DNA from 4 places in the Streptomyces sp. NPDC087300 genome. Region 3 is predicted to be linked to each of the others. Evidence: riboswitches for the same ligand, from Rfam matches in the RefSeq annotation. Region 3 holds a riboswitch; each other region holds the start of a gene.
What was found. A riboswitch is a leader RNA that binds a small molecule or an ion and turns the genes downstream of it on or off. The one in region 3 is predicted to bind cobalamin.
Positions count from the first base shown of each region.

Region 1: another riboswitch for cobalamin. It lies ahead of ACIO9J_RS19375 (ABC transporter substrate-binding protein); the one in region 3 lies ahead of cobN (cobaltochelatase subunit CobN).
Region 2: another riboswitch for cobalamin. It lies ahead of ACIO9J_RS36270 (ABC transporter substrate-binding protein); the one in region 3 lies ahead of cobN (cobaltochelatase subunit CobN).
Region 4: another riboswitch for cobalamin. It lies ahead of ACIO9J_RS23895 (ribonucleoside triphosphate reductase); the one in region 3 lies ahead of cobN (cobaltochelatase subunit CobN).

Region 1 is NZ_JBIUYI010000004.1:805,248-810,523, reverse strand. It holds gene ACIO9J_RS19390 (phosphodiesterase) at 1-323, opposite strand, end outside; gene ACIO9J_RS19385 (ABC transporter ATP-binding protein) at 521-1,315, opposite strand; gene ACIO9J_RS19380 (FecCD family ABC transporter permease) at 1,312-2,361, opposite strand; gene ACIO9J_RS19375 (ABC transporter substrate-binding protein) at 2,445-3,482, opposite strand; cobalamin riboswitch at 3,584-3,770, opposite strand; gene ACIO9J_RS19370 (VOC family protein) at 3,778-4,230, opposite strand; gene ACIO9J_RS19365 (helix-turn-helix domain-containing protein) at 4,236-5,096, opposite strand.
Region 2 is NZ_JBIUYI010000011.1:83,151-88,426, forward strand. It holds gene ACIO9J_RS36255 (DUF2017 domain-containing protein) at 1-577, shown strand, start outside; gene ACIO9J_RS36260 (amino acid permease) at 949-2,460, shown strand; gene ACIO9J_RS36265 (Mov34/MPN/PAD-1 family protein) at 2,551-2,973, shown strand; cobalamin riboswitch at 2,937-3,098, shown strand; gene ACIO9J_RS36270 (ABC transporter substrate-binding protein) at 3,142-4,104, shown strand; gene ACIO9J_RS36275 (FecCD family ABC transporter permease) at 4,242-5,249, shown strand; gene ACIO9J_RS36280 (ABC transporter ATP-binding protein) at 5,246-5,276, shown strand, end outside.
Region 3 is NZ_JBIUYI010000010.1:299,190-304,465, reverse strand. It holds gene ACIO9J_RS35770 (precorrin-2 C(20)-methyltransferase) at 1-990, opposite strand, end outside; gene ACIO9J_RS35765 (precorrin-8X methylmutase) at 1,014-1,640, opposite strand; gene ACIO9J_RS35760 (cobalamin biosynthesis protein CobG) at 1,715-2,992, opposite strand; cobalamin riboswitch at 3,098-3,236, shown strand; gene cobN (cobaltochelatase subunit CobN) at 3,271-5,276, shown strand, end outside.
Region 4 is NZ_JBIUYI010000005.1:798,754-804,029, reverse strand. It holds gene ACIO9J_RS23900 (anaerobic ribonucleoside-triphosphate reductase activating protein) at 1-541, opposite strand, end outside; gene ACIO9J_RS23895 (ribonucleoside triphosphate reductase) at 538-2,325, opposite strand; cobalamin riboswitch at 2,374-2,527, opposite strand; gene cobF (precorrin-6A synthase (deacetylating)) at 2,614-3,402, opposite strand; gene cpt (chloramphenicol phosphotransferase CPT) at 3,488-4,009, shown strand; gene ACIO9J_RS23880 (Bcr/CflA family efflux MFS transporter) at 4,092-5,276, opposite strand, start outside.

The sequences.
Region 1 (5,276 bases), on a different contig from region 3:
GTGAAGTCGTCCGTCACGTAGGACTGGTTGACCGGGCCCGGCGCGGGCGTCTCGCCGAGGAGGTGCGCGCGGAAGGCGGTGCGCTCGTCGTGGTTGCCGGGACAGATCAGCAACGGGTGCCGAGAGGCGAGGAGTTCACGCGCGGCCGCGTACTCGGCGGGCGTGCCGTGGTCGGCGATGTCACCGGTGACGACGACCGCGTCCAGGTCGTACGGGAGTCCGTTCAGGTGGTCCATGACCGCCCGGGTCCGGCCGATGCTGCGACCGGCGTCGTCGGCGCCGGTGTCGATGTGGATGTCGCTCACGTGGGCAATGACTGGCATGACGTGAACTTAGAAGGCGCGGCGCGGCGAGTGAAGGGCCAACCGCGTGCGGTTGGCCTGGTCGGGCAGGGGCGTGGTTCGGAAGGCGCCTGGTTCGGAACGGGCGTGGCCCGCAAGGCGCCCACCCCGCAACGGGGGGCGCGACCCACAAGGCACCCGGCCCGCAAGGCGCCCACCCCGGAAGCCCCCCTCCCGCCTCACCCCCGCAAGAACCTCACCGAAGGCCGCTCATCCCCCTCCGCACTCCCCGGCGTCACCACCGCCCGCACCCCGTACACCTCCGCGATCAGCTCCTCCGTGATCACCTCTGCGGGCGTGCCCGTCGCGTATGCCCTGCCCTCCCTCAGGATCAGGAGCCGGTCGCAGAACATCGACGCCAGGTTGAGGTCGTGCAGCGCGATGACGCTGGTGACGGGGAGGTCGGCGACCAGTGAGAGCAGGTCGAGCTGGTGCTGGATGTCCAGGTGGTTGGTGGGTTCGTCCAGGAGGAGTTCGCGGGGTTCCTGGGCGAGTGCGCGGGCTATCTGGACGCGCTGGCGTTCGCCGCCGGACAGGGTGTGCCAGGACTGGGCCGCGCGGGAGGCCAGGCCCGTGCGGGTCAGGGCGTCGCGGACGGCGCGTTCGTCTCCGGCCGTCGGCGCCGACCAGGCGCGGCGGTGCGGGATGCGTCCCAGGCGTACGACGTCCGCGACCGTCAACTCGACCTGTGTGTCGGTGTGTTGCTCGACCACGGCGATCCTGCGCGCCACGGCGCGGCGGCCCGTGTCGGCCAGCGCACGGCCGTCCAGGGTGACCACTCCGGAGGCCGGGGCGAGGACGCCCGCCAGGATGCGCAGGAGCGTGGACTTGCCGGAGCCGTTCGGGCCGAGGAGGCCCACCGTGGCGCCGGTCGGCGGGGCGAGGCTCACGCCGTCGACGACCAGGCGCCCGCCCGCCTCCCGGGACACGCGCTCGGCGCGCAGACCCGCCGCCCCCTCGTACGCGTACGTCACGTCACCCTCCTCGTCCGGTACAGCACGACCACGAACGCCGGTACGCCGATCAGCGACGTCACCACGCCCACCGGGACCTCCTGCGGATCCAGGACCGTGCGGGCCAGGGTGTCCACCCAGACGAGGAAGACCGCGCCGGCCAGCGCCGTGACCGGGAGGAGGCGGGCGTGGCCCGAGCCGACGAGCGCGCGGGCCGCGTGCGGCAGGACCAGGCCGACGAAGCCGATGGCGCCCGCGGAGCTCACCAGCACCGCGGTCAGGAGCGCCGTCGTGCAGAGCAGGACCAGGCGGGTGCGGGCGACGCGGACGCCGAGCGCGGCCGCCGCCTCCTGGCCGAAGGCGAAGGCGTCCAGGGTGCGGGCGTGCGAGAGGCAGATGAACAGCGCCGCCGCGAGCACCGCCGCGCACAGCCACACGTCCGTCCAGCCGACCCCGCTGAGCGAGCCGAGCAGCCAGAACAGCACGCCGCGGGTGGTCTCCGCGTCCGCGGCGGTGAGGACGAAGAAGGAGGTCAGCGCGGAGAACAGCTGCATCGCCGCGACGCCGGAGAGGACCACGCGGTCCGTCGTGCCGCCCAGCGTGTGACTCAGGATCAGGACCAGGGCGAACGAACAGAGCGCCCCGATGAAGGCACCGGCCGAGACCGAAAGGACTCCCCCGCCCACGCCGAGCACGACGACCGCGACCGCTCCGGTGGACGCGCCGGAGGAGACCCCGAGCACGAACGGGTCGGCGAGGGGGTTGCGGAGCAGGGACTGCATGACCGCGCCGCAGACCGCGAGTCCGGCGCCGCAGACCGCGGCGAGCAGGGTGCGCGGCATCCGCAGGTTCCAGACGATGCCGTCCCTGATCGGGGTGAGCCGCGCCTCTCCCCCGCCGAGGTGCGCGGCGAGGGCCGACCACACGTCGGGCACGGAGATGTCCGCGGGCCCGATGGTGACGGCCACCGCCACGGAGAGGACGAGGGCCGCGACCCCGGCGAGCCACAGCAGCGCCTGCCGCACCGGGGCGCCCACGGAGGTGGACGCGACCGCGACCTCGACCATGTCCGCGTCCGCCTCCGCGGGTGCCGTCCCGTCCGGCGTCGCGGGTGCCGTCCCGTCCGGCGTCACCGGCGAGGTCCCCCGGGTCACTTCGCGAGGCCGAACTTCCGCAGCCCCGCCGCCACTTGCTCGATCCCGTCGACCGTACGGACCGTCGGGTTCATGGCCTGGCCGCTGAGGAGTACGTAGCGCTTCTTCTTCACGGCGGTCAGGTTCTTGGTCGCCGGGTTCGACTCCAGGAACTTGATCTTCGCAGCGGCGCTCTCCGCCGACTGCGACTTGCGGGTGAGGTCGCCGATGACGAGGACGTCGGGGTCGCGGTCGGCGACGGTCTCCCAGTTGATCTGGGGCCATTCCTCGCGGGTGTCGTCGAAGACGTTCTTCGCGCCGAGCTCGCGCGTGATGATGCCGGGGGCGCCGCAGCAGCCCGCCATGTAGGGGGCGTCGGAGTTGGCGAACCAGTAGAGGAGCTTCGCGTCCGACGCGTCGATGTCGTCGGTGGCCTTCGCGACGCGGCCCTTGAGCCCCGCGACCAGCTTCTCGCCGCGCTTCTCGACGCCGAACACCTTCGCGAGGTCGCGGATCTCGCCGTAGACGGTGTCCATGGTGAGGGTCTTGACGCGCTTGCCGTCGCCGCCGCCGTCGTTGTCCTTGCCCGCGCAGTCGGTCGGCGAGACGTAGACCGGTACGCCCAGCTCGGTGAACTTGGCGCGGTCGGCGACACCGCCCTTGCCGACCGTGTACAGGAAGGAGGCGCTGACGAAGTCCGGCTCCTGGGCGAGGACCTTCTCCAGGGAGGGGTAGCGGTCGGCGAGCCGCTCCACCTTCGCGTTCTCCTTCGCCAGGTTCTTCAGGACCGGGTCGGTCCAGGTGCCGGTGCCCGCCATGCGGTCGGCGAGGCCGAGCGAGAGCAGGATCTCCGTGGAGCCCTGGTCGAGGGAGACGGCCCGCTGCGGCGGCGCCTTGACCTCGGCTTTCTTGCCGCAGGAGGTGACCGCGACCGGATAGCCCGCCGCCTGCTCCCCCGCGCTCTTGCTGGTCTTCTCCGCGGAGCCGCCCCCGCACGCGGTCAGCGCGAGCGCTCCGGCGCAGAGCGCGGCGGACATACGTATAGCGGCGGACATACGTATACGGGTACGGGTACGGGCTGTGGAGGACACACGATCCCTTGAGTCTCACGGCTCATGCGCGGAGCCTGGCCTGCGTCACGCCCTCCGCCGCACGGTGCGCGGGCGGAGGCGCCAGCAGGTCTTCGGACTCGGGGATCGGCCGGGCGGGGCGCCTTCCCGGGCGTCCGTGGACGCCCAGTGGCCGTGGCCCCGCCCGTCCCCCTCACCGCTGCGCGTCAGTTCCGGATTCGCACCGGATTCCCTGGCCCAGGTGTGGGTTTGACTGGCTTGCGCAAGTTATCACGCCTGCTCAGGACGTCGGCCGGGGCCTCGGCTCGCCCCGGTAGGTCCCGAACGACCAGCGGTTCCCCTCCGGGTCGAGGATGCCGAACTCCCGGCTTCCGTACGGTTTGTCCTCGATCTCCGTGGTGATCCGCACGCCCGCCGCGGTGAGTGTGGCGTACAGCTCGTCGACCCGGTCCGTGACCACGTAGGCGCCGGAGGTGCCGGGCTTTCCGCAGGTGCCTTCGGGCGCCGACGGGTCGTACGAACCGAGCATGACGCCGCCGCCCTCGGGCCAGTCGAGCTGGGCGTGGGCGACGCGGTCGCCGTCCTCGTAGACGGCGGTGCGCAGGAAGCCGACGGTGCCGACGAGGAAGTCGATCAGGGCGGGGGCGTCCTCTGCCTGGAGGCCCGCCCAGACGGTCGGGGCGGGGGCCGCTTCAGTCGTGGTGTCGGGTGTGGTGTCCGGTGTGGTGTTCATGGGCCTCAGTCTTCGCCCGGACCGTGCGCCCCGGCTTGGATATTCCGGCACTCTTCGGCCAGCCAGCGGGTCGGGCTCGCCCCCGTGTACTGCCGGAAGTCGCGGACCAGGTGCGAATGGTCGTAGTAGCCGGTGTCGGCCGCGATCCTGGCCAGGTCGGGGCCCCCGCCCGCCGTGACGGAGCGGACCACCGCGGTCCGCGCGTGCTGGAAGCGCATCAGGCGCGCGGCCTGCTTGGGGCTCAGCCCGGTCTCGGCGCGGAACACCGCGGTGAGGCGGCGCTCGCTGAGCGCGACGTGCCGGGACAGGCCGCCGACCGTGCCCGCGCCCCGGTGCCTGGCCAGCCACGCCCAGGCCTCGGCGACCTCGGGGCGCACCGGGTCCGCCCGGTCGGCGGCCGCCACGCGCCGCCGCAGATAGTCGGCGAGGAGGGCGAAGCGGTCCGGCCAGCGGTCGAGGGCACACAGCCGCTCGCGGACCTCGGCGGCCCGGCCGCCGAGGACGTCCGTGCCGCTGGTGACGAGCTCTCCCATGAGCCCGGCGGCGGGCAGACCGAGCAGCGCGCGGGCGGCCAGGGGGTGCACGGCGAGCTGGATGCCCGCCTCGTGCTCGGGCTGCACCACGTAGGCCGGGCTCTGGTGCAGGCCGCCCAGGACGATGTCGGTGCGCACCGCGTCCCCGCCGGTCGCCTGCCCGGGTGTGCTGCCGGTGGCGATGGGGCCTTCGAGGGAGAAGATCACGGTCAGATACGGCGAGGGCAGGCCCCGGTGCAGCCCGGGACGCTGTCCGGCGCTGCGGTAGCCGACCGCCGAGACGACCATGCCGTCGAGCCGGGGAACGGCCCTGACGAACTCGTGGGAGCCCATGCGCCCAGTATGCGCGGGACCACTGACACGGACTCGGCGACGGCCCCGGCGACGACCTCCGCGACCGGGACCGCGGCGCTCCCGGCGCCCGCTGCGGCTACCCGTGTTCACCCGCTCCATGCCCCTCGTGCACGGTGACTTCGATCATGGGAAATGACCGCGCCGCCCCATAGCATTGCG
Region 2 (5,276 bases), on a different contig from region 3:
CGGCGCCGCCGTCGCGCTCGACGAGGTCGAGATCTCGATCATCCGCTCCCTCGCGGTGCAGCTCCTCGAACTGATCGGCCCGGGGCCGGGCGGGGAGCCCTCCGACGACCCGCTCGCCGAGCTCTTCGCCGAGGGGCCCAGCGAGCCGCCCAGCGACCCGGTGATGATGCGGCTGCTGCCCGACGCCTACGGAGGGCCGGGCAGCACGGACGACACCGCCGGCGATCCGGAGGAACTGCGCGCCCATTCGGCCGAGTTCAGGCGGTTCACGGAGAACGACCTGCGGGCCAAGAAGCGTGACGACGCCCTGGTCGTGATCCGCTCCCTCGACGCGATGACGTCGTCGGGCGAGGGCGGGGCTGTCCTGAAACTGTCGGTCGAGGAGTCGCGCAACTGGCTCGGCGCCCTCAACGACCTGCGTCTCGCGATCGGCACGCGCCTGGAGATCACCGAGGAGGAGGACGCGGATCTGCTCTACCGCCTCCCCGACGCCGACCCGCGCAAGCCGATGGTGATGGCCTATCTGTGGCTCGGCGGACTCCAGGAAACCCTGGTGGAGACGTTGCTGGAGCCGTAGCGGGTCCCGTGGAGTCGCCGCGACGACGACAGTCGGTGTATATAGCAGCATTCCGCGGCGCCCAGCGCCCGTTCGCTCAGCGGACGCTCAAATCCGAATAACGATCGCGTCAAGCCAATGCCCGTTTATGGCGACGCAAGAGAACTTTGTCCGCTTCTCCCAGTGGTGTGCGCCACATGTGGCGCAAAGCATCACTGTTGCCGCCGTGATAAATCTTCACGACCACTCGGTGACGCCACCCATGTCGCCGAGGGCGCTCCAGCCGGCAGACCGCCGGTAGCACTCCATTCCATATCCGGGGGGATCAGGACCTGACCCGCTGCCACAACGCAGATGTGCGGGCGCGGATCAGCATGGAGAAAGGCGTCACCATGACCTCAGTGCAGGTCGAAGAGCATCACGACGGCAATGAGGCCGGGCGGACCGCCGCCGGTCAGTCCGGCGAGGGCGAGGGTTATCAGCGCGGGCTCGGAGCCCGGCAGATCCAGATGATCGCGATCGGCGGTGCCATCGGCACCGGCCTGTTCCTCGGCGCGGGCAAGGCCATTCACAAGGCCGGGCCCAGCCTCATCCTTGCGTACGCGATCGCGGGCCTCGTCATCTTCTTCATCATGCGGGCGCTCGGCGAGCTCCTCATGTACCGGCCCGTGTCCGGCTCCTTCTCGGAGTACGCGCGCGAATTCATGGGCCCGTTCTTCGGATTCGTGACCGGCTGGACGTACTGGCTCTTCTGGGTCGTCACCGGCATCACCGAAGTCACCGCGGCCGCCCAGTACATGCAGTACTGGACACACGACTCATTCCCGCAATGGGCGTACGCGCTGGTCTTCACGGTCATTCTGTACGGCGCGAACCTGATCTCCGTGAAGCTCTTCGGTGAGCTGGAGTTCTGGTTCTCGATGGTCAAGGTCACCGCGATCATCGGCATGATCCTGATCTGTCTCGGCATTCTCACCATCGGCTTCTCCGACGCCGGTGACACCGCCTCCGTGACCCACCTGTGGGACGACGGCGGCTTCTTCCCCAACGGCATCGGCTCCACGCTGATGACCCTGCAGATCGTGATGTTCGCCTTCCTCGCCGTCGAGCTCGTCGGCGTCACCGCGGGCGAGTCCAAGGACCCGAAGACCGTCCTGCCCAAGGCCATCAACACCGTGCCGTGGCGCATCGCCGTCTTCTACGTCGGCGCCCTCATCATGATCCTCTCGGTCGTGCCGTGGACGTCCTTCCAGCCGGGCGTCTCCCCGTTCGTGAAGGCCTTCGAGGAGATGGGCCTCGGCGTCGGCGCGGCCATCGTGAACTTCGTGGTGCTCACCGCCGCGCTGTCCTCCTGCAACTCCGGCATGTACTCGACGGGCCGCATGCTGCGCGACCTGGCGATGAACGGCCAGGGCCCCAAGTTCTTCACCAGGCTCACGAAGAACGGCCTGCCGCTGATCGGCACCACGGTCTCCGCCGCCTTCATGCTGGTCGGCGTCTGGATCAACTACCAGTGGCCGGGCGAGGCGTTCAACTACGTCGTCTCCTTCGCGACCATCTCCGGCATGTGGGCCTGGATCATGATCCTGTGCTGCCAGATCCGCTACCGCCGCAAGGCCGACCGCGGCGAGCTGCCGCAGTCCACCTTCCGCGCCCCGGGAGCCCCGTTCACCAGCTGGTTCGCGCTCGCCTTCATCGGCATGGTCATCGTGATGATGGGCGTCGACAAGGACGCGCGGATCTCGCTGTACGCCGCGCCGGTCTGGGCCGCGATCCTCACGGTCTGCTACCTGGTCCTCAAGAGCCGCAACCCGGAGGCCGCCGCCTTCAACCGGCAGAAGGTCGGTGCCTCCGGCGCCGCCCCCGCCGACGAGGCCCCGGCCAAGGGCATCGACAAGGACTGACAGCCGGGCCTCCCCAGGCCCTGTCCAGCATGCGGGCTCCCGCGTACCACACTTCGGTACGCGGGAGCCCCTCTGCTTATCCTGGCTGCCATGCTGACCATCACCCAGGCCCTCCACGACCAGATCGTCGCGCACGCGCGCCAGGACCACCCCGACGAGGCGTGCGGCGTGGTCGCGGGCCCGGCGGGCACCGGCAGGCCCGAGCGGTTCATCCCCATGCTGAACGCCGCGCGCTCGCCCACGTTCTACGAGTTCGACTCGGGTGACCTGCTCAAGCTCTACCGCGAGATGGACGACCGCGACGAGGAGCCGGTGATCGTCTACCACTCGCACACCGCGACCGAGGCCTACCCCTCGCGCACCGACATCACCTACGCCAACGAGCCCGGCGCGCACTACGTCCTGGTCTCCACGGCGGACACCGACGACGCCGGTCCCTTCCAGTTCCGCTCGTACCGGATCGTCGAGGGCACGGTCACCGAGGAAGAGGTGCAGGTCGTAGAGGCATACTGACCTCCACGACCTCGAGGCGGCAGGAGCCAGGAAGCCGGTGCGAATCCGGCGCGGTCCCGCCACTGTGACCCCACCCCCACCGGGGGCGGGGGAGTCAGGAACTGACCTGCCGCCTTGCTCCACGCAACGCAGGGGACGCGGAAATCCCCTGGAGGAGGCAGCACCCCCATGTCCCGCCCGATACGCGCCCTGGCCGCCGCGGCCCTGCTCGTCCCGCTCGCCGCGTGCTCCGCCTCGGACTCCGACGGTGACTCCGCGCCCGCCGCCAAGGCCGCCGGATTCCCGTACACCGTCACCAACTGCGGTGTGAAGACGACCTACGACGCACCGCCGGAGCGCGCCGTCACCATGAACCAGCACGCCACCGAGGTGATGCTGGAACTCGGCCTCCAGGACCGGATGGCGGGCACCGCCTACCTCGACGACAAGGTCCTGCCGAAGTACGCCAAGGCCTACAAGTCGGTCCCCGTCGTGGCCAAGGAGTACCCCTCCTACGAGAAGCTGCTCGCCGCCAACCCCGACTTCGTGTACGGCGGTTACGCGAGCGCCTTCCTCGCGGGCGACGGCCGCGGCCGCCCCGCGCTCGCCAAGTCGGGCATCGAGAGCCGCCTGAACATCGAGGGCTGCGCGAAGCGCCCCGTCACCATGGACGACGTCTTCCGCGAGGTCCGCGAGGTCGGCGCCACCTTCGGGGTGCGGGGGCGCGCGGACAAGTGGGTCGGCGGCGCCGAGCGCGAACTGGCCGCCACGGCGAAGGAGCTGAAGGGCAAGAAGGCCCGGTCCGTCTTCGTCTACGACAGCGGCGACAAGACGGCGTTCACGGTCGGCGGCCGCGGCATCGGCAACGACATCATCAAGCGCGCGGGCGGCCGCAACGTCCTCGCCGACGTCGACAAGTCCTTCGCCGACGCCTCCTGGGAGACGGTCGTGGACCGCCACCCCGAGACCATCGTGATCCTCGACTACGGCGCCACGACGGTCGCCCAGAAGAAGAAGCGCCTCCTCGACGACCCGGCCCTCGCCGACGTCCCCGCCATCAGGAACAAGAGCTTCGCGGTACTGCCGCTGTCGGACATGGTCACGGGCGTACGAGCACCCGAGGCGGTGAAGAAGCTGGCGGCGCAGCTGTGAACTCCGAGCAGACTCGGCCGCGGAGGACTCGGCCCGAGGGACGGGATCCTCAGCCCGAGGGGCGGGATCTTCAGCCCGTCCGGCGTTTGAGGACGAGCCCGAAGGGCGATGGGCGCAGGTCACGGGGACAGCGCCTACTGATCCTGACGGCACTCACCGCAGCCCTAGCGGCAGCGGTCATCGCGGGCCTAGCCCTGGGCTCCGTCCGCGTCCCGCCAGGGACCGTCGTGGAGATCCTCACGGGCCGCGCCGACCCCTCCCCGTTCAGAACCATCGTGCTGGACGTGAGACTCCCCAGGGTCCTGCTCGGCGCAGCCGTCGGCGCCGGACTCGCGGTCATCGGCACCGTCCTCCAGGCCCTCGTCCGCAACCCCCTCGCCGACCCGTTCCTGCTCGGCGTCTCCTCGGGCGCCTCCGTCGGCGCGGTCGGCGCCATCGTGCTCGGCGGCACCTTCGGCGTCGGCTCGGCCCTCGCGACCACCGTCACCATCCCGGCGGCCGCCTTCGCGGGCGCCCTGGTCTCGCTGGTCCTCGTCTACTCCCTGGCCAGGAGCGGCGGCAGCTTCGCGACCGGCCGTCTGATCCTCGCCGGTGTCGCCGTCTCGTACATCCTGACCGCCCTGACCAGCCTCATCCTGGTCACCGCGGACAGCGCGGACCACCTCAAGGAAGTCCTGTACTGGACGCTCGGCGGCCTCGGCAGCGCCCGCTGGGACATGCTCGCCCTGCCCTGCTGCGCCCTGGTCGCGGGCACGGCCCTGCTGATGGCGCTCGCCCGCCCCCTGGACCTGCTGCTCGTCGGAGAGGAGGGCGCCACCGTCCTCGGCCTGGACACCGCGCGCTTCCGCGCCGCGGTCTTCGTCCTCGCCTCGCTCCTGACCGGCGTCCTGGTCGCCTACAGCGGGGCCATCGGGTTCGTCGGCCTGATGGTGCCGCACGCCGCCCGCATGCTGGTCGGCGCCGCGCACCGCCCGCTGCTCCCCGTGGTGGCCCTGATGGGCGCGGTGTTCCTCGTCGCCGCCGACCTGGCAGCGCGCACGATCGCCGCCCCGCAGGACATCCCCGTCGGCGTGCTCACCGCGCTGACCGGCGGCCCGTTCTTCCTCTGGCTGCTGCGGCGGCGCACCGAAGGAGTCCCGGCATGACCCTGGAGACCCCCGAGATCCCCGAGA
Region 3 (5,276 bases):
GACGCGCCGCCCGCGCTGCGCCAGCTCCAGGGCGAACGCGGCGCGTTCGGACTCGACGCGGTTGTCGGAGCCGTGCCGCCGCTGGCCGGGGCGGTGCGGCACCCGGTCCAGGTAGGTGGTGTAGCCGACCAGGTCGTCGGCGTCCGCGAGCGCGCCGCGCGTCTCGGGGGTCAGCCACAGCGGGCCCGCGGGTCCGGTGCCGACGACGACCACGTCGCCCGTCTCGCCGCGGTCCTCCGGGGCGCTGCGCGCGGCGGGCCCGCCGGTCAGCGGGGCCACCCTGCTCGGCAGCACCGCCACCGAGAAGTACGGCACGGACTCCGGGTCCACGTCGGCCAGCCGCCCTGTGCGCTCGCCCGCCATGGTGGCGCGCTCGACGTACCGTGCCTCGTCGAGCCGGCCCGTGCGCTCCAGGGCGCCGCGCACCTTGCCGAAGGTGCGGCCGAGCTTCATCACGACCGCCGAGTCCGTCGCCGCGAGGCGCGCCGCGAGTTCCTCCTCGGGGAGCGTGCCCGGCAGGATCGTGAGGACCTCCTCGGCCTCCACCAGGGGCTCACCGAGCCGGGCGGCCGCCGCGCTGACCGAGGTCACGCCGGGGATCACCTCGGTCGGGTAGCGGTCGGCCAGGCGCTTGTGCATGTGCTGGTAGGAGCCGTAGAAGAGCGGGTCGCCCTCGGCGAGCACGGCGACCGTGCGGCCCGCGTCGAGGTGTGCGGCGAGCCGGGCCGCCGCCGCCTCGTAGAAGTCGTCGAGCGCGCCCCGGTAGCCGCCGGGGTGGTCCGTGCCCTCCGTGGTGACGGGGTAGACCAGCGCCTCCTCGATGTGGTCGGCGCGGATGTGCGCGGCCGCGATCGAGCGGGCGATGGAGCGGCCGTGCCGTGCCGAGTGGTAGGCGACCACGTCGGCGGCGGCGATGACCTCGACGGCGCGCAGCGTCATCAGCGACGGGTCGCCGGGCCCGAGGCCGACGCCGTAGAGCCGTCCCCGCAGGGCGTCTTGGGTGGTTTCGGTGTTCACTCCGCCTCGCTCGCAATCGCGTTGATCGCCGCCGCGGCCATCGCGCTGCCGCCGCGCCGTCCCCGTACGACCAGGTACTCGATCCCCGACGCGTGTCCGGCCAGCGCGTCCTTGGACTCGGCGGCGCCGACGAAGCCGACCGGGATGCCGAGCACGGCGGCCGGGCGCGGGGCGCCCTCCTCGATCATCTCCAGGAGGCGGAAGAGCGCGGTGGGCGCGTTGCCGATGGCGACGACGGAGCCCTCCAGGCGGTCGCGCCAGAGTTCGAGCGCGGCGGCGCTGCGGGTGGTGCCGAGGCGCGCCGCGAGGTCCGGCACGGACGGGTCGGCGAGCGTGCAGATGACCTCGTTGTCCGCGGGCAGCCGCTTGCGCGTGACGCCGCTCGCGACCATGTTCGCGTCGCAGAGGATCGGCGCGCCGCCGCGCAGCGCCGCGCGGGCGTCGGCCACCACCCGGGGGCTGAAGGCGAGGTCGCGCACGAGGTCGACCATCCCGCAGGCGTGGATCATCCGCACCGCGACCTGGCTGACGTCGGCGGGCAGGCCCGCGAGGTCCGCCTCCGCGCGGATGGTGGCAAAGGACTCGCGGTAGATCGCCGCGCCGTCCTTCTCGTAGTCGAACACTGTGCTCTCGCTCATCTCGTGGCCGTTCCGGCCGTCGTGGTCGTCGTGGTCGTGGGGCGTCGTCATGTGCGTGGTCAGGTCGGGTGCGGGGGCGTACGGGCGGTGGTGACCGCCTCCGTCACGGTGGCGCCCGCCACGGGCACGACCGAGCCGCCGGTGCGCAGGGTCACCTCGTAGCGGCCGTCCGCCGTGGCGAGGACGTCCACCCAGTCGCCGTGCGGATGCCCGCACCGGCGCTCGCAGCCCGACCAGTGGACGGGGAGTCCGGCGCGGCCGGGCACGGCGTCCGCGCGGACGTCGGCGAGCGACTTGGCGCAGCCGGGCCGCCCGGTGCAGGCGCCGACGCCGAGCCAGGGCGACGCGGGCTCGGTCACGAACCCGGCGTCGGCGAGGACCCGAAGGCGCTCCCGCGCGGCCTCGTCGGTGAACCCGGGCACGACGAATCCGCGCCAGGGCGTGACCCGTACCTCGTCGCCGGGCGCGGGCAGCAGCGCGCGCAGCTGGGCCGCGCTCACCCGTCCCAGCGGGGCCGTGACCAGCACGGCACCGCCGAGGACGCCGGGAGGCGGCGGGCCCTGAACCGTCGTCCCCGCGACCGGTGCCGGGGCCGCGGCCGCCGTCGCAGGAACGCCCGCGTCCGCCAGCGCCCGCGCCACCTCGACGGCCCGCCCGGCCGGCAGCTCGGCCACCCGCCAGGCGCCGTTGCCCGCCGCCAGCGCGGCCGTGCGGAACGCCCCGGCCGCGGCCAGCGCGGCACGGGGAGCCTCGGCGCCCGGCACCCGGAACGTGGCGGCGCCGAGCCGAAGCAGCGCCGTGCCCGCCGATTCTGCGATCAAGGTCACATCGGCGCCGAGCCCCGCCACGTCCCCGCGCCCGTCGTCGGCGGCGAACAGGAAGCGGCCGGAGAGCTCCGCGGTCCACTCCTCGGCGCAGAGGAGTCCGTCCAGCTCACGGGCCCACAACTGCACGTCGGCGTGGCCGAGTCCGTCGATTCCGGCCAGCGGCGACGCCACCACGTTGCGGACGCGCTCGTGCCGTTCGGAGGGGAGCAGGCCCGCGTCCGAGAGGAGCGCCGAGAGTGCGCCGCCGCAGGTCTCGCCGAGGCCGCGCAGCTCGACGTTGCCGCGTGAGGTGATGCTGAGGTGACCGTCCGCGAGCCGCTCGGCGGCGGTGGCCAGGACGTCGACCTGACGGGACGTCAAGAGGCCGCCGGGCAGCCGGAGTCGGGCCAGGCCGCCGTCGTCGGCGCGGTGCAGGCGGAGGGCTCCGGGGCAGGCGTCGCCCCGGTCGCGTATGAGGGATTCGCCCTGTTGTGTGGAGGTTGCTCGGGTGGGCGGCATGGCGGCGAGCATACCCACGCGGATCCGGCGGGGCGCCTCCCGATACCGGCCGTCCTGGCAGGTGGCCGCCCACCGCGACCTGGGCAGGACTTACTATGCAGGCGGCGGACCGCCAGGTCCGTCGACGCCAGCGACGGCGTGGGTCCACCAGGACCCGATGGAGGAAGCCCGGTGCGAATCCGGCGCGGTCCCGCCACTGTGAGCCCCACCGACGTGGGGTGAGCCAGGAACTCCTGCCGTCCAACACGACCACCCGGGGCGCGGACACCCCGAGGAAGGCCTGCGCCCGCATGCTTCTGCTGCTGTCGACCTCCGACACCGACCTGCTCAGCGCCCGTGCTGCGGGGGGTCCCGTCGACTACCGGTTCGCCAACCCATCGCGCCTCGACCTGGCCGAGCTTCCCGCGCTCCTGGACGGCGCCGACCTCGTCGTCGTACGCCTCCTCGGCGGTGTCCGCGCCTGGCAGGACGGCCTCGACCAGCTGACCGCGAGCGGCCTGCCCGTCGTCGTGCTCACCGGTGAACAGGCCCCCGACGCCCAGCTGATGGCCTCCTCCACCGTGCCGGTCGGCATCGCCGCGGAGGCCCACGCCTACCTGGCGCACGGCGGCCCAGCCAACCTGGAGCAGCTGGCCCGCTTCCTCTCCGACACCGTGCTGCTCACGGGCCACGGCTTCGAGCCGCCCGCGCCCGCCCCCTCCTGGGGCCCGCTCGAGCGCACCGCCCGCGCCGTCGAGGGCCCGACCGTCGCGGTGCTCTACTACCGCGCCCACCACATGAGCGGCAACACCGCGTTCGTGGACGCCCTGTGCGGCGCCATCGAAGACGCGGGCGCCCGCCCGCTGCCGCTGTACGTGGCCTCGCTGCGCGCCCCCGAGCCGGAGCTCATCGAGGAGCTGCGCGCCGCCGACACCATCGTGACCACCGTGCTCGCCGCGGGCGGCACCAAGCCCGCGGAGGCGTCGGCGGGCGGTGACGACGAGTCCTGGGACGCGGGCGCGCTCACCGGCCTCGACGTGCCGATCCTCCAGGCGCTCTGCCTGACCGGGTCCCGCGCGGCCTGGGAGGAGAACGACGAGGGCGTGTCGCCGCTGGACGCCGCGAGCCAGATCGCGGTGCCGGAGTTCGACGGCCGCCTGATCACCGTGCCGTTCTCGTTCAAGGAGATCGACGAGGACGGGCTCCCGGCCTATGTGGCCGACGCCGAGCGCGCGGCCCGGGTCGCCGGAATCGCCGTACGGCACGCCCGTCTGAAGCACATCCCGGCCGCCGACAAGCGCCTCGCCCTGGTGCTCTCCGCCTACCCGACCAAGCACTCCCGGATCGGCAACGCGGTGGGTCTGGACACCCCCGCGTCCGCCGTCGCGCTGCTGCGCAGGCTCATCGGCGAGGGCTACGACTTCGGGGCCACCGAAGAGATCCCCGGTCTCGTGTCCGGCGACGGCGACGAGCTGATCCGCGCGCTGATCGACGCGGGCGGGCACGACCAGGAGTGGCTCACCGAGGAGCAGCTGGCCGCCAACCCGGTCCGCATCCCGGCCGCCGACTACAAGCGCTGGTACGCGACGCTCCCCGCCGAGCTGCGCGAGTCGGTCGAGCGGCACTGGGGTCCGCCGCCGGGCGAGATGTTCCTCGACAAGTCCCGGGTGGGCAACGGCGGCGACCCCGAGGGCGACATCGTGCTGGCCGCCCTGCGCCGCGGCAACCTGCTGATCCTCATCCAGCCGCCGCGCGGCTTCGGCGAGAACCCGATCGCGATCTACCACGACCCCGATCTGCCGCCCTCGCACCACTACTTGGCGGCGTACCGCTGGATCGCCGCGTCCGCGACGGACGGCGGTTTCGGCGCCGACGCGATGATCCACCTCGGCAAGCACGGCAACCTGGAGTGGCTGCCGGGCAAGAACGCGGGCCTGTCGGCCGCCTGCGGTCCCGACGCCGCGCTCGGCGATCTGCCGCTTATCTACCCCTTCCTGGTCAACGACCCGGGCGAGGGCACCCAGGCCAAGCGCCGCGTGCACGCCACGCTCATCGACCACCTGGTGCCGCCGATGGCCCGCGCCGACTCCTACGGCGACATCGCGCGCCTGGAGCAACTCCTGGACGAGTACGCCCAGATCAGCTCCATGGACCCGGCCAAGCTGCCCGCGATCCGCGCCCAGATCTGGACGCTGATCCAGGCCGCGAAGCTCGACCACGACCTCGGTCTGGAGGAGCGCCCCGGGGACGACGGCTTCGACGACTTCCTGCTGCACGTCGACGGCTGGCTCTGCGAGATCAAGGACATGCAGATCCG
Region 4 (5,276 bases), on a different contig from region 3:
AGTCCCGCAGCGCGGTCACGTCCCCCTCGTCGAGGAGCGCGGGGTCCACGGTGGTGCGGATCTGGTGGGGGACGCCCGAGTCGAGCAGCAGGCGCAGGCTGCGCTCGGCGGGTGTCGCGCTGTTGCGGACGCCGGTGACCCTGTCGTACGCGTCCGGGTGCGCCTTGGCGTCGAAGCCGACCCAGTCGACGAGCCCTTCGGCGAGCAGCGCGCCGAACCGGCGCGGGTAGGCGCCGCCGGTGTGCAGCCCCACCGCGTGGCCGAGCTCGCGCGCCTGCCGTGCCGCGTCGGCCAGGCCCGGTTGCAGCAGCGGCTCCCCGCCCGAGAAGACGATCCCGTCCAACAGGCTGCGGCGGCGGCCCAGATGGGCGGTCACCGTCGGCCACGGGACCTCGAAGGGCGGGCGCGCCCGCGCGTCGAGCAGCTCCGGGTTGTGGCAGTAGCCGCACCGCCACGGGCAGCCCTGGCAGAAGACGGTGGTGACCAGCTTGCCCGGCCAGTCGCAGGTGGAGAGCCGGGCCCAGCCGCCGACGCGGATCACGCCGGGACCACCGTGCGCTCCTGGAAGTGGGTGCGCTCGGCGTGCTCGCCCTTCTTGCCGATGTTGAAGGAGGAGACCGGGCGGTGGTAGCCCATGACGCGGGTCCAGACCTCGCAGTCGCCGCCGCAGGACGGGCAGTTGGCGCGCTCACCGGCGAGGTAGCCGTGCTCGGGGCAGATGGAGAAGGTGGGCGTCACCGTCAGATAGGGCAGCGAGAACCGCTCCAGAGAGCGGCGCACGAGGGTGCGGCACGCCTCGGCGGTCGAGACGCGCTCGGACATGTACAGGTGGAGGACGGTGCCGCCGGTGTACTTGGTCTGGAGTTCGTCCTGCCGCTCCAGCGCCTCGAAGGGGTCGTCGGTCCAACCGACCGGCAGCTGTGAGGAGTTCGTGTAGTACGGGTTGGTGTCGGTGCCCGCCTGGAGGATGTCGGGGAAGCGTCGGTGGTCCTCCTTCGCGAAGCGGTAGGTGGTGCCTTCGGCGGGGGTGGCCTCCAGGTTGTACAGGTGGCCGGTCCGCTCCTGGAACTCGACCATGCGCGCCCGGACGTGGTCGAGGAGGCGGACGGCGAGCGCGTGCCCCTCGGGCGTGGTGATGTCGTGGGCGTCGTGCGTGAAGTTGCGGATCATCTCGTTGACGCCGTTCACGCCGATGGTGGAGAAGTGGTTGCGCAGGGTACCCAGGTAGCGCTTGGTGTGCGGGAAGAGTCCGCCGTCGATCAGGTCCTGCACGGTGACGCGCTTGATCTCCAGGCTGTCGCGGGCGAGGCCGAGCAGCCGGTCGAGCGCGTCGTACAGGCCCTGTTCGTCGCCCGCGTGCAGGTGGCCCAGGCGCGCGCAGTTGACCGTGACGACGCCGAGGGACCCGGTCTGCTCCGCGCTGCCGAACAATCCGTTGCCGCGCTTGAGCAGTTCGGTGAGGTCCAGTTGGAGGCGGCAGCACATGGAGCGGATCATGCCGGGGTTCAGGCCGGAGTTGATGAAGTTCTGGAAGTACGGGAGCCCGTACTTCGCGGTCATCTCGAAGAGCCGCCGGGCGTTGTCGCTCTCCCAGGGGAAGTCGTCGGTGATGTTGTAGGTCGGGATCGGGAAGGTGAAGACCCGCCCCGTGGCGTCGCCCGCCGTCATGACGTCGATGTACGCGCGGTTGATCAGGTCCATCTCGTGCTGGAGCTCGCCGTAGCCGAAGTCCGCCTCCACGCCGCCGATCACCGGCACCTGCTCGCGCAGGTCCTCGGGGCAGGTCCAGTCGAAGGTGAGGTTGGTGAACGGCGTCTGGGTGCCCCAGCGCGACGGCACGTTGAGGTTGTGCACCATCTCCTGCATGCACTGGTGGACCTGCTCGTACGTCATGGAGTCGACGCGGACGAACGGCGCCATGTAGGTGTCGAAGGAGCTGAACGCCTGCGCCCCGGCCCATTCGTTCTGCAGCGTGCCGAGGAAGTTGACGATCTGTCCGACGGCGGAGGAGAAGTGGCGCGGCGGGGCGGAGTCGATCTGCCCCGGCACCCCGTTGAAGCCCTCGGCGAGGAGCGTGCGCAGGGACCAGCCCGCGCAGTAGCCGGAGAGCATGTCCAGGTCGTGTATGTGGAGGTCGCCCTCGCGGTGGGCGCGGCCCACGGCGTCCGGGTAGACCTGGTCGAGCCAGTAGTTGGCGACGACCTTGCCGGCCGTGTTCAGGATGAGTCCACCGAGCGAATAGCCCTGATTGGCGTTGGCGTTGACCCGCCAGTCACTGCGGTCCAGGTACTCGGTCACCGAGTCCACGGCGTCGATCTGCGTCACGTCAGCCCTCCCACGAGGCGTCCGGAATGTGTGCGGGGCCGCCGCGCGGTCCGCGCGGCGGCCGTCGGCAGGTATCGGGCTCGGGCCCCCGAGAGGGCCCATACCGTTGCGGGGCAGCTCCGGATTCGCACCGGATTCCCTGTTGTCCCGGCCGCGGACGCTGAAGCGCCGCTGTCGCCGAACCGACGTCCGTCACACTACATCTAGTGTTATGTCCGACATGCCGACCGAAGATGTTGGGTGACGTTGGTCCGGCGTGGGAATGACTTTGGTCCTCGCGTGACCCGCTCAGGCGTCCGTCGGCGCCACGATGCGCAGCAGATACGTGTCCATGATCCAGCCGTGCCTGGCCCGCGCCTCGGACCGCAACCGCCGGATGCGGTCCGCCACTTCCGCGAGCCGGCCCGCGACGAGCAGTTCGTCGGGCGTGCCGAGGTAGGCGCCCCAGTAGATCCACACGTCGTCCCCCTCGACCTGGGTGAACGACTCGTGCGCGTCGAGCATGACGACGATGTCCCCGTCGTCGTTCTGGCCCACGTCGGAGAGGCGGCGGGCGGGGGTGATGTGCAGCGGTCGGCCCACCTGATTCAGCGGGATGCGGTGCCGGGCGGCGAGCGTCGAGACGCTGGTGATCCCGGGCACGACCTCGACGCTCGCGGACACCGAGCCGCGCGCCTCGATGTCGTTGAGGATCCCGAGCGTGCTGTCGTACAGCGAGGGGTCGCCCCATACGAGGAAGGCGCCGGTCTCCCCCGCGCTCATCTCCTCGCGCATCAGCCGCTCGAAGAGGTCCGCGCGACGGGTCCGCCAGTCCTGGACGGCGGAGGTGTAGTCGGAGCGGTCCATGGGGCGCCGGTCCCTGCTCGGGTCCGTCACCTCCACCACCCGGTAGGGCTGCTGCCCGTGCTCCTGAAGCATGCTGTGCCGCAGGTCGGTCAGCGAGGACTTGTCCTGCCCCTTGCCGACGATGAAGAAGACGTCGGTCCTGCGGATGGCCTTCACCGCGCCCAGGGTCAGCTGGTCGGGGTCGCCCGCACCGATGCCTATGACGAGGATCTGGCGTCGTTCTGTGGTCATGGGCCGAAGTCTGGCAGGTGCGGCACGACGAAAATCTCTTCGCCCCGGCCGGTCACCGCCCTACTGTGGCGCGGTGACGACTCAGATGATCATCCTCAACGGCGGTTCCAGCTCGGGGAAGACCGGGATCGTGCGCTGCCTGCAGGACGTGCTCCCCGATCCGTGGCTGGCCTTCGGTATCGACTCGCTCATCGAGGCGCTGCCCGCGAAGACACAGGCGTCGGAGGACGGCATCGAGTTCGGCGCGGACGGCGGGGTGAGCGTCGGGACCGACTTCCGTGCGCTGGAGGCGGCCTGGATGGCGGGGCTCGTGGCGATGGCCGGGTCCGGTGCGCGGATCATCGTCGACGACGTCTTCCTGAGCGGCGCGGCGAGCCAGCAGCGGTGGCGCGACGCCGTCGGTGACACCGACGTCCTGTGGGTGGGCGTCCGGTGCGACAGCGAGGTCGCCGCGGCCCGTGAGGTCGCGCGGGGCGACCGCACCAAGGGGATGGCCGCGTCGCAGGCGCGGCTCGCGCACGAGGGCGTGGCCTACGACCTGGAGGTGGACACGACCCGCACCGAGTCCCTGACCTGCGCTCGGACCATCGCGGCGCGGGTGGCCTGACGGCCTCGGCCCGTCAGGAGCGGAATCGCCCGCCCCGGCCGACCGCCACACCGGCGGAGCGGGCCCCGCCCGGCCTCGTACGTCAGTCGGCCCTCTTGTCCCCCGCCGCCGGACGACCACGGGCCAGCATCACGAAGCCGACGAGAGCGGCGGCCGAGGCGACCGTCTGGATGACCGCCAGGGGAACCGCGCCGGAGGCGACCCCCGCGAGCGGCGACACCAGGGCGCCGACGAGGAACGAGGACGCGCCGAGGAGGGCCGACGCCGCGCCCGCCGCGTGCGCGGTGCGGTTCATGGCGAGCGCGTTGGCGTTGCCGATGAGCAGTCCGAGGCCGGCGACGGAGACGAACAGGACCGCGCAGACCGGCACGAGACCGGTGTCGCCGAACCAGCCCGCGCCCAGCGCCAGCAAACTCGCACCGGCGATGACCAGCAGTGCGAGCCCGGCGGTGACGACGGCGTGCACGGGGAACCTGCGGACCAGGACCCGGCCGTTGAGCTGGCCGACGCCGACCATGCCCACGGCGTTGAGGCCGAACAGCAGGGCGTACGTCCGCGGCGATGCCCCGTAGAGCTCCTGGAGGACGAACGGCGATGCGGCGAGGTAGGCGAAGAACGCGGCGAACGCCCCGCCCGCGGCGAGCAGACAGCCCAGGAACACGCGGTCCCTGGTGAGCGCGCCCATCTCGGCGAGGCCGAGCCCTCGACGGCGGCGTGCCGCGGGCGCCAGGGTCTCGGGCAGGCCGCGGGCGACCAGGAGGACGAGGAGCAGCCCGAGGACGGCGAGGGCGACGAAGACGCCGCGCCAGTCGGTGACGTGCAGCAGTTGGGCCCCGAAGAGCGGGGCGACGGCGGGCGCGACGCCGGAGATCAGCATGAGTGAGGAGAAGACCCGGGCGATCTCCACTCCCTCGTACAGATCGCGGACCACGGCGCGGGCGACGACCACACCGGCGGCGCCCGCCGCGCCCTGCACGAACCGCAGGCCGATCAGGAGGTCGGCGCGCGGGGCGAGGGCGCAGGCGGCGGAGGCGACGGCATAGAGGGTCATGCCGGTGAGCAGCGGGCGGCGCCGGCCAAGGCGGTCGCTGAGGGGGCCGACGACGAGCTGCCCGAGCGCCATGCCGACCAGGCACGAGGTGAGCGTGAGCTGCACGACGACGGCGGTGGTGTCGAAGGTGCCCGCGACGTCGGGCAGCGCGGGCAGATACACGTCGGAGGAGAGGGACGGCAGCGCGGTGAGGCCCGCGAGGACGAGGAAGACGAA